Cohnella herbarum: one gene and its partner. The protein of the gene in region 2 interacts with the protein of the main gene of each other region in a pairwise test. Links are inferred from orthologs where the notes say so. Each region holds a gene or a part of one and is shown on either strand. Other genes may lie near its edges.

Evidence for each region. Proteins that work in one complex are often made in the same cells at the same time.
Region 1: the proteins of HH215_RS31355 (region 2) and HH215_RS15745 interact in binary tests that used the Escherichia coli proteins (3 or more experiments, as listed by UniProt). The link is inferred for Cohnella herbarum from one-to-one orthologs.

What each region holds. Positions count from the first base shown.
Region 1 is NZ_CP051680.1:3,530,889-3,535,790, forward strand. What follows is about bases 1,011-4,419. They hold HH215_RS15745 (2-oxoglutarate dehydrogenase E1 component), read left to right. Parts: upstream 1,011-1,321; coding sequence 1,322-4,219; downstream 4,220-4,419. Other genes in these bases: odhB (2-oxoglutarate dehydrogenase complex dihydrolipoyllysine-residue succinyltransferase), read left to right, coding at 4,226-4,419. Outside these bases: flagellar filament capping protein FliD, read right to left, coding at 1-1,006; more of odhB, read left to right, coding at 4,420-4,902. UniProt on the Escherichia coli protein: E1 component of the 2-oxoglutarate dehydrogenase (OGDH) complex which catalyzes the decarboxylation of 2-oxoglutarate, the first step in the conversion of 2-oxoglutarate to succinyl-CoA and CO(2).
Region 2 is NZ_CP051680.1:7,469,856-7,474,346, reverse strand. Bases 897-3,894 are described here. They hold HH215_RS31355 (ABC-F family ATP-binding cassette domain-containing protein), read left to right. Parts: upstream 897-1,436; coding sequence 1,437-3,353; downstream 3,354-3,894. Other genes in these bases: HH215_RS31360 (5-formyltetrahydrofolate cyclo-ligase), read right to left, coding at 897-1,326. Outside these bases: HH215_RS31370 (MogA/MoaB family molybdenum cofactor biosynthesis protein), read right to left, coding at 1-94; cyclic pyranopterin monophosphate synthase MoaC, read right to left, coding at 150-641; more of HH215_RS31360, read right to left, coding at 655-896; HH215_RS36165 (transposase), read left to right, coding at 4,120-4,416. UniProt on the Escherichia coli protein: Genetic data indicate it may be involved in ribosome assembly or function.

The sequences.
Region 1 (4,902 bases), 3.9 Mb from region 2 along the record:
CCAGCTTCAACGTGCCGTCCGCGTTTTGCCTAATGCCGATTCGCTCATAGGAAGCCGAGCTCACCGCATCCCCCAGACTTCTAGCGACTGTCGGACTCATGTAGCCGCTCGCTTCCTTTAATCGGTCGCGCATCGCATTATATCCGGAGATCAAAGCTCCAACTTGCTCTAGCGCCTTTTTCCCGTCCGGGCGAACCGTGATCTCGATCTCTTCCGATGTTGTCGGCTTAAGCAACGTCGCGGAAACCTTCCCCTTCTCTAGTTCGATCGCGTTGGATTGCGAAGTCTGGGCCGCTCCGCCGTTCACGGTATAGATCGCATTAGTAGCTGCCGAAGTTACCGAAGCAATCCCGGAGGAAGCCGCGGCGTTCCCCGACTCGTCCGTCACGTCGAATGCCTGATCCGTCCCCGTCTTATCGCTGCTCAACACGAGCTTGCTCTTCCCCGTCTCGGAGTCGTTAACCACGTTTGCCGTAATTCCCGTTTTCGCTTCGTTAATCGCGTTCTTCAACTTCGTTAGCGCTTGTTCGTTCGTATCCGTCGCCGCGATATGGCTCGAGATCGTAGTCGATTTACCGCCTATCGTTAACTTAAATCGATTTTCTCCGCTCTGTATCGCGGTCTGGCTTCCTTTATTTAATTCCGTCCCGCTGTTGATCTGCGATTGGGCGATCGATTGTGTTTTGATTTTATAGCTTCCTATTGAAGCTTCGTTTCGCGCGGATGCGGATACGGCCTTATTATCGGAAGATAACGCCTCTCGTGCTTGCAAGGACGAAGTGCTTTTGTTCAACAAGCCGTTCGCCGTCGTCTGGACCTTCTGGGTTGACGCAAGAAAGTCAACGATGCCGGTCGCGGCGGTCTTCACGAATCGCTCGTACGGATTCGGATAGGAGTTCAACCAAGAATTCGCCGGTTGCCTATAGGTCGACGAATGGAACGGAGTATACAATTCCCGCGAAACCGGAGGTACGGTTTTGTTAGCGGCGCCAATGGAATATAACAAGTTGCCAGCCTCCTCATCGCCCAAATTTTCTCATTTTCACGTAATTTCAATATAACATCCTCATCTTTTTTACACAATCAACCAATTAAAGAAACAAATCGTGAAATTCGCATGCACGATGAGGAGTCAAAAGAGCTCAATTGGCGCAATCTATCCTTTATTGAGGGCAAATGGAAATCGATCTATTAAGTAGATCATTCCAATGCATAATAATGACTATTTCCGAACAAAGAAATGCATTAGAATGGAAACAGGTGCGTACGGCTTCAACTTGGCGCCGATGTTTTGACTAACATGAATGCAGAGGGATGCACAATGTCAGATCACAATGAAAAAATGCAAGGGTTATGGCAGCAGTTTTTCGGTCCTAATCTAGGCTACATCCAAGAACAGTACGATATTTACTTACAGAACGCCGATGCGGTTAGCCCGCAATACCGCGAGTTATTCGCCCAATATGGCGCTCCTCCTCGCATTGAAGAGGGCACCGTTGCTCAGAAATCCTCCGTCGAACAACCGCAAACGCGCGGAACGTCGGCTGTAACCGACGCTAGTTTGCTTAAGAAAGCTATCGCTGCAGGCCAATTGGCTTGGAATATACGCGCTTTCGGTCATCTTGCCGCGGACATCGATCCGCTCGGCCTTAGCTTCAAAGCAAGCTCTGAGATGATCGAGCCAAGCACTTACGGATTAAATGAAGATGATCTCAAACAACTGCCTCCCGACTGTATCTGGGAAGACGCTCCTTATGCGCTGAACAATGCGTGGGAAGCCGCTCAGAAGCTGCGCGAGGTCTATACGGGCCCGATCGCTTTCGAATTCGGACACGTCCATGCCGAAGCGGAACGCAAATGGCTGAACCAACGCGCGGAAGCCGTCATTCCTTCCACTAAGCTGTTGAGTTCCGAACGCGAAGCTTTACTTAGAAAATTGCTTGAAGCCGAACAATTCGAAGATTTCCTACAGCGCACTTTCGTCGGACAGAAACGTTTTTCCGCCGAAGGGGTCGAAGCGCTTATTCCGCTTGCGGACGAAATCGTTCACGAGCTTACGAACGACGGAGCGCGCCACATTGCTATCGGCATGGCTCATCGCGGTCGTTTGAACGTGCTCGCCCACGTACTGGGCAAGCCTTACGGCAATATATTCTCGGAATTCCATCACTCGCCTAACAAAAATCTCATCCCGTCGGAAGGTTCGATCGGCATTAATTACGGCTGGACCGGAGACGTGAAATACCATTTGGGCGCAAACCGTTCCATTCAATCCGGCGAGACGGCGGAAACGCGTATTACGTTGGCGAACAACCCGAGCCATCTCGAGTACGTGAACCCGGTTGTCGGCGGGTATGCCCGAGCGGCGCAAGAAGATCGCAGCAAGCCGGGTTACCCGGTGCAAAATCTCGATTTGGCCGCGTCCATCGTTATTCACGGCGATGCGGCGTTCTCAGGCGAAGGCATCGTTGCCGAGACGCTTAACTTCAACAATCTGCGCGGTTACACGAGCGGCGGAACGATTCATATTATTGCCAACAACCGGATCGGTTTTACGACGGAGAGCCATGATTCCCGCTCCACTCACTACGCGAGCGATCTAGCTAAAGGCTTCGAAATCCCGATCGTCCACGTTAACGCGGACGAACCGGAAGCCGTCATCGCGGCTGCTCGTATGGCCAGCGAATATCGCACTTTATTCAAGAAGGATTTCTTGATCGATCTGGTCGGCTACCGCCGTTACGGCCACAACGAAACGGACGATCCGGAAACGACGCAACCGCTGATTTACAAAAAAGTAAGAGCTCATTCCACGGTCAGCCGTCTTTATGCGGACAAACTGATCAAAGAAGGGCACTTGTCGGAAGATGCCGCTGAACAGATCAAGCGCGACGTACAGAACAAGCTGAAGACGGCTTACGATCAAGTCAAAGGTCAGGAGCACAAAGACTCCGTCCACCAATCGCAGCCGACTGCCTTTAACCCAAGCGAAGCCAAGCCGGCAACGTCCGTTCCGATGGATAAGCTTCGCAGCATCAATAAGGGCTTGCTCAAGTGGCCGGAAACGTTCAAAGTCTACGGAAAGCTGCAACGTATTCTCGAGCGTCGGGCCGATGCGCTTAACGACGGCGAGAAAGTCGATTGGAGCCATGCCGAGACGTTGGCGTTCGCTACGATACTTGCGGACGGAACGCCGATGAGGCTGAGCGGACAAGACGTGGAAAGAGCGACTTTCGCTCACCGGAACCTCGTTCTTCACGATTCCGAGACGGGCGATACTTTCTGCCCGCTTCATTCGCTCCCGGAAGCGAATGCTTCCTTCGCGATTCATAACAGTCCATTATCCGAAGCCGGCGTGCTTGGATTGGAATACGGCTACAATGTTTATGCTCCCGAAACGATGGTTATCTGGGAAGCGCAATTCGGCGATTTCATGAATGCCGCGCAAGTGATCATCGATCAATTTATTTCCGCGGGTCAATCCAAATGGTCGCAACGTTCCGGATTGGTCATGCTGTTGCCGCATGGATACGAGGGTCAAGGACCCGAGCACTCCAGCGCGCGGATGGAACGGTTCCTTCAGATGTCCGGCGAGGCTAACTGGACCGTCGCGTATTTGTCCAGCGCCGCCCAATATTTCCACCTGCTTCGCCGTCAAGCATCGATCATGAATACGAAAGACGCTCGTCCGCTTATCGTGATGGCGCCTAAGAGCATGATCCGCAACCCGCTCGTCGCGTCTCCGGCTAATCTGCTTAGCGAAGGTTCTTTCCAAACCGTCGTCGAACAGCCTGGACTGGGTCTGAATCCGGCCCGCGTGGAAAGACTTGTATTGTGTACCGGTAAAGTCGCGATCGACTTGGCGGAAGAACTGAACAAATCGGCGGACGTTAACCGCGATTGGTTGCATATCGTCCGCGTCGAGCAGCTCTATCCGTTCCCGAAACATGAGCTCAAAGCGATCGTGGACCGTTATCCGAACTTGACCGAAGTTCTGTGGGTTCAAGAAGAACCGAGAAACATGGGCGCGTGGAGCTATATCGAACCGCGTATTCGCGACATCGTCGAAACTTCCAAGACGACGGTCAGCTATAACGGACGTCCGAAACGTTCCAGCCCGGCGAGCGGCTACCAACAAATTCACGCTTTCGAGCAGCAGTTTATTATTAATCAAACCTTGGTTCAGAAAAAGAAATCCGCAGTTAAATCCGGGAGGTAAACAGCAATGCATGACATTATAGTACCAGCGATGGGCGAATCCATTACGGAAGGAACGATTTCCAAATGGATCGTCAAAGTCGGAGACAGCGTCAAACAAGGCGACCTCTTACTGGAGCTTGAAACGGATAAAGTAAACTTGGAAATAAGCGCCGAGCAAGACGGCGTGATCTCCGAGATTCTTGCAGGCGAAGGCGATACGGTAAAAATCGGCGAATCCGTCGGTAAAATCGGCGCGGCCGGCCAAGCAACGGCTCCGGCAGCTGCTCCTGCACCTGTGCAAGCTAGCGCCCCGGCAGCGGCCCCAGCTCCTGCTGCGCCAGTTGCTGCTCCGGCACAACCGGCGGTAGCTTCCGGCGGAAACGATAGCTCTTCCACGCTGGCCACTCCGGCAGCAAGAAAGCTCGCACGCGAGAAAGGCATCGACCTGAATACGTTGCCTGCGCGCGATCCGATCGGTCGTATCCATGCGAACGATGTCGCTTCGGCGGGTACTGCGTCTGCTGGCGCACCTGCACCCGCGCCGCAAGCGGCGGCAGCGAAAGCACCGGCCGTCGACAAGCCGACTTCCAACTCGAACAAACCGGAAGAGCGCAAACGGATGTCCCGCCGTCGCTTGACCATTGCCAAACGGTTGGTCGAAGCGCAGCAAACAGCTGCCATGCTCACGACTTTTAACGAAGT
Region 2 (4,491 bases):
CGACCAATTCCCGAATGACCTGTGCGCTCGTATCTTCGCGTTCCCCGCGCGAACCTTTATCGCTAGCCGTTAATAAAGCAACTTTCCAACGCATTCTTCATCCCTCCGCACCCATGAGTACGAGCTTTGTCTTTGTCTTTGTCTTTCCGTTACTCGGTCGCCAAGGCGTAATCCCCGCTCTTGCCGCCCGTCTTGACCAACAGTTGTATAGGTCCGATAACCATATCCTTCTGTAATGCTTTGCACATATCGTATACGGTAAGGGCAGCAGCCGACACGGCGGTCAAAGCTTCCATCTCTACGCCGGTTTTGCCCGTTGTTTTTACCTCTGCCGTAATCCGAAGCGTGTCTGCACCGTTGTCCGAAAAACGGATATCGACTCCCGTTAACGGTAGCGGATGACACATCGGTATCCAATCCGATGTCTTCTTCGCCGCTTGGATACCGGCGATCTGTGCGACGGAAAGCACGTCCCCTTTGGCCACGGAACGCTCCCGAATTCGTTGCAGCGTCTCCGGAGCCATCGTAACGGCCCCTTCGGCAACCGCTACTCTGGCCGTCACGGCTTTGTCGGAGACATCTACCATCTTCGCGCGTCCTTGATCATTAAAATGCGTAAAATCTGTCGTGTCGTTCCCCACTGTCATACTCCCCCTATCTAAACCATACGACCCGTTCTTCCGTTGCCACTCCCGATAATCGGAGATCATGGGGCTCGATCGGCAAGAGCTCCGTCACGACCTGCGCCGCAAAACAAAAGCCGAGCCATATCGTCTCGCCGTTTCCCGAAAGCAACCTATCGGCGTACAAGCGATCGTAATAACCGCCTCCGTAGCCCAATCTACCGCCTTGTATGTGAAAAGCAATGCCCGGCACGAGAACGACGTCCAGAGGCTGCCTTCCTTCTATTAATAAAGTTTTTTGCGGGTCGGGCTCCGGAACTCCCCATTTGCCGGGAATCCAGTCTGACAATGCTTCGACCTCGCGTAGCTCCATTCCTTCTCCGCCCGGAATTATTCTTGGCGCGAATATGCGGTCACCCTGTTCCCAACTGTTCTTAATCAACGGCAGCGGCGAAGACTCCGACCGAAAAGGCGCGTACGCGCACACGTTCAAGGGACGATTCGACCGAATACGCAACGGATCGAGCACCTCTAGCCGGACACGTTCGCAAAGCTTCTCGGATCTGTTTGTCCGCTCGTCCGCAGACAATCCGTCTCTTAAGCCCGCCAGTCGGCGTCGCCATTCGGCCTTGCCGATAATCCCTTCGCTCTCCCCCATAATCTGCAGGCCTACCTTCTGAACTCCGTGAAAATCTCTTTTCATTTTATCATTGAATGCCTAATTTCGCCAAAGAATAACGACTTGGACTTTTCTTGCGCATTTACGGTACACTTGGGAGGTGAGTCGAAAAGAAATCGTCGGAGGGATTCCTCTTGCTGCTACAAGCATCCAACATTACTAAACATTACGGCGTCACTCCCGTATTGGACGGGGTATCGCTCCAAATCAATGAACGCGACCGCATCGGCTTAGTCGGCGTTAACGGGGCGGGCAAATCCACTTTTCTTCGCATCCTGGCCGGAGAACTGACCGCCGATACCGGAGCGGTTTCGAAGCCTAGGGAGCTTAAAGTCGGCTACCTTGCTCAGAACGGCGGACTTCAAGGCCATCGTACGATCATGGAAGAGATGAATTCCGCGTTCGGTCCCCTGCTCGAACAAGAACGGATATTACAAGGCTTAGAGGCGCGTGTCGCGGATCCCCAAGAGCTCGAACATCCCGAACGATACGAGACTTTGCTTGCCCAATACGCGGACGTTAGCGAGAAGTTCAGGGAGAACGGCGGGTTTGAAATGAATAACCGCATCCGCAGCATCCTCCATGGGATGGGATTCGGCAGCTTCGCGCCCGATACCGAAGTGGCTTCCCTTAGCGGCGGACAACGAACGAGACTGGCCCTGGCCAGATTGCTGCTCGTACAACCCGAGCTTTTGCTTCTAGACGAACCGACCAATCATCTGGATATCGATACGCTGACTTGGCTGGAGCAATATTTACGATCGTACGCAGGAGCCATGGTGATCGTTTCCCATGACCGTTACTTCCTTGATGCCACGGTTACGGCTATCGTAGAGATCGAACGGCATGCGGCAACGCGCTACACCGGAAACTATAGCCGGTTCATGGATCTGAAAGCCGCGGCTTTCGCCCAGCAGCTTAAGCTTTATGAACAACAACGCAAAGAAATCTCCCGAATGGAAGACTTCGTGCAGCGAAATATCGTTCGTGCCTCCACGACTAGGCGAGCTCAGAGCAGACGCAATGCCCTGGAAAGAATCGAACGCTTGGAGAAGCCGAACACGTTGCGTCAAGCGAGTTTCTCCTTTTCTACGGAACGCCGCAGCGGCAAGGAAGTTCTCAGGGCTTTTAATTGCTCAGCCGCTCCCAAGACGGAGATGGCTCCATTGTTTCGCAACGTTAGCTTCGAGGTAAAAAGAGGGGAAAGGCTGGCGCTTCTTGGCCCCAACGGGGTCGGGAAAACCACCTTGCTCCACGCGCTAATCGAGAAGCTGCCGCTGCGTACCGGAGTGTTCGAGTGGGGCGCCGGCGTCTCTCTTGGCTACTACGACCAGATGCAACGGGAGCTTAATCCGGCTAACACGGTGCTTGAGGAAGTGTGGAGCGCCTATCCTATGCAGCCCGAAGCTGAAATCCGCACCGTACTCGGCAACTTCCTGTTTAGCGGCGACGACGTGCGCAAGAAGGTAAGCGCCCTTAGCGGCGGGGAAAAAGCGCGCGTCGCGCTTTCGAAGCTCATGCTTCTCAAAGCGAACGTTCTCTTGCTGGATGAACCGACGAACCATCTGGATTTGATGAGCCGCGAAGTGCTCGAAGCCGCATTGGACGAATACGATGGCACGCTGATCTTCGTTTCCCATGACAGGTACTTCCTGAACCGGATCGCCGATCGGATTGTCGAAATGGCGCCGGACGGAGTGACGCATTTCCTGGGAAATTATGACGAGATGGTAGCGAAAAAGGAGCAAATGAAGGAATGGGAATCGTCACAAATCGACAGTGCCTCCCCTTCAACGCAGCCTGCCGTCAGTAACTATGAAGCGGATAAGCAAGCGAAACGGGAAGATCGCGCGCGTACGCGAAAACGCGAACAACTCGAGGCCGATATCGCTAGGCTGGAGTCCGAGATTACCTCTCTCGAGCTCGAGATGGCTTCTCCCGAGGTCGTTACGGATTACGTGAGATTGAGGGATATGCAAGGCGAAGCGGAACAGAAAAGAGTCGCTCTGGAAGACGCTTATGCGGAGTGGGAAGCTTTAATGGAAGATTAAATATAAGTACGCGTTCACAAGTCTGGATTCCAAATATCTTTATGCACACAGTTATACACAGCTTGCGTATCTCAAGAGCCGTTTAAGGGGCCCATCGTTCCCTTTCGAATCGTTGATACGCAAGCTTTTTTTGTCACTTTTTGCGAAGAGCCATAGTTTTCCACCGATTTATCCACATTACCCACACTGTCCACACTTCATTTGTGAAAAAATAATCCGATTCTCGATTTTCTTTCATTGCTGATGTATCAACGGTTTTTCGACCTTGTCCACAGTATGCACAGGCATTGTGGATAAGTTTGTCCACAGCGTCTAAATTCCCGCAATTGGTAAAGGAATGCGGCCACTTTAAGAAGCTCTGGCAACTCAGAGGAGATGACGGATAAACCGTCTGACTCACTCGTCTGAAGCGCTTGATCGGAGGAGTTAGACGGAACATCCGGCGATCTTGCCCGGCAGAAGGGCTTAACCAGAGGAGTTAGACGGAAAATCTATCGATCTCACCCGGCAGAAGGGCTTAAACCAGATGAGATAGACGGAAAATCGGTCGTCTTACTCTTCTGAAATAGGAGGAGTGGATTCGGGTTCCATCCCCTAATCAGCGCCTGACGCATTAAAGCTTATGTCTTACGGAAGTACAAGCCGTTATTCCGTCCAAAAAGGTACTTTTCAAAATCTAACGGCTGTACTGCAGCTAGAATAGAAAGTGGACACCTCATAAGAACTAACAGATAATAAAAAACAATAAGAAGATGAGGTGTCCGGTATGGGTGAGAAGAGACAGCGTTACAGTGAAGAGTTTAAAGAACAGACTGTTAAATACATTCAGGAACAGACAAAGACATTGCCCCAGATCGGAGAAGATTTAAACATCCCAAGTGGTACGTTAAAACAGTGGATGACCAAGTACCGCAAGTTTGAGAATGAACCGCTTGTAGATCGTGCGACCCTTCACCAGAAAGATAAGCAACTGATGGAGCAAGAACGCACGATTGAGGATCTCAAGGAAGAAATCGCTATCCTAAAAAAGGCCATGCACATCTTCAGCAAAGAAAGGAACTAAGGTTCCAATTCATCGAAGATCATCGCTCCGAGTTTCGAATGGAGAAGATGTGCACAGTTCTATGTGTATCACGGA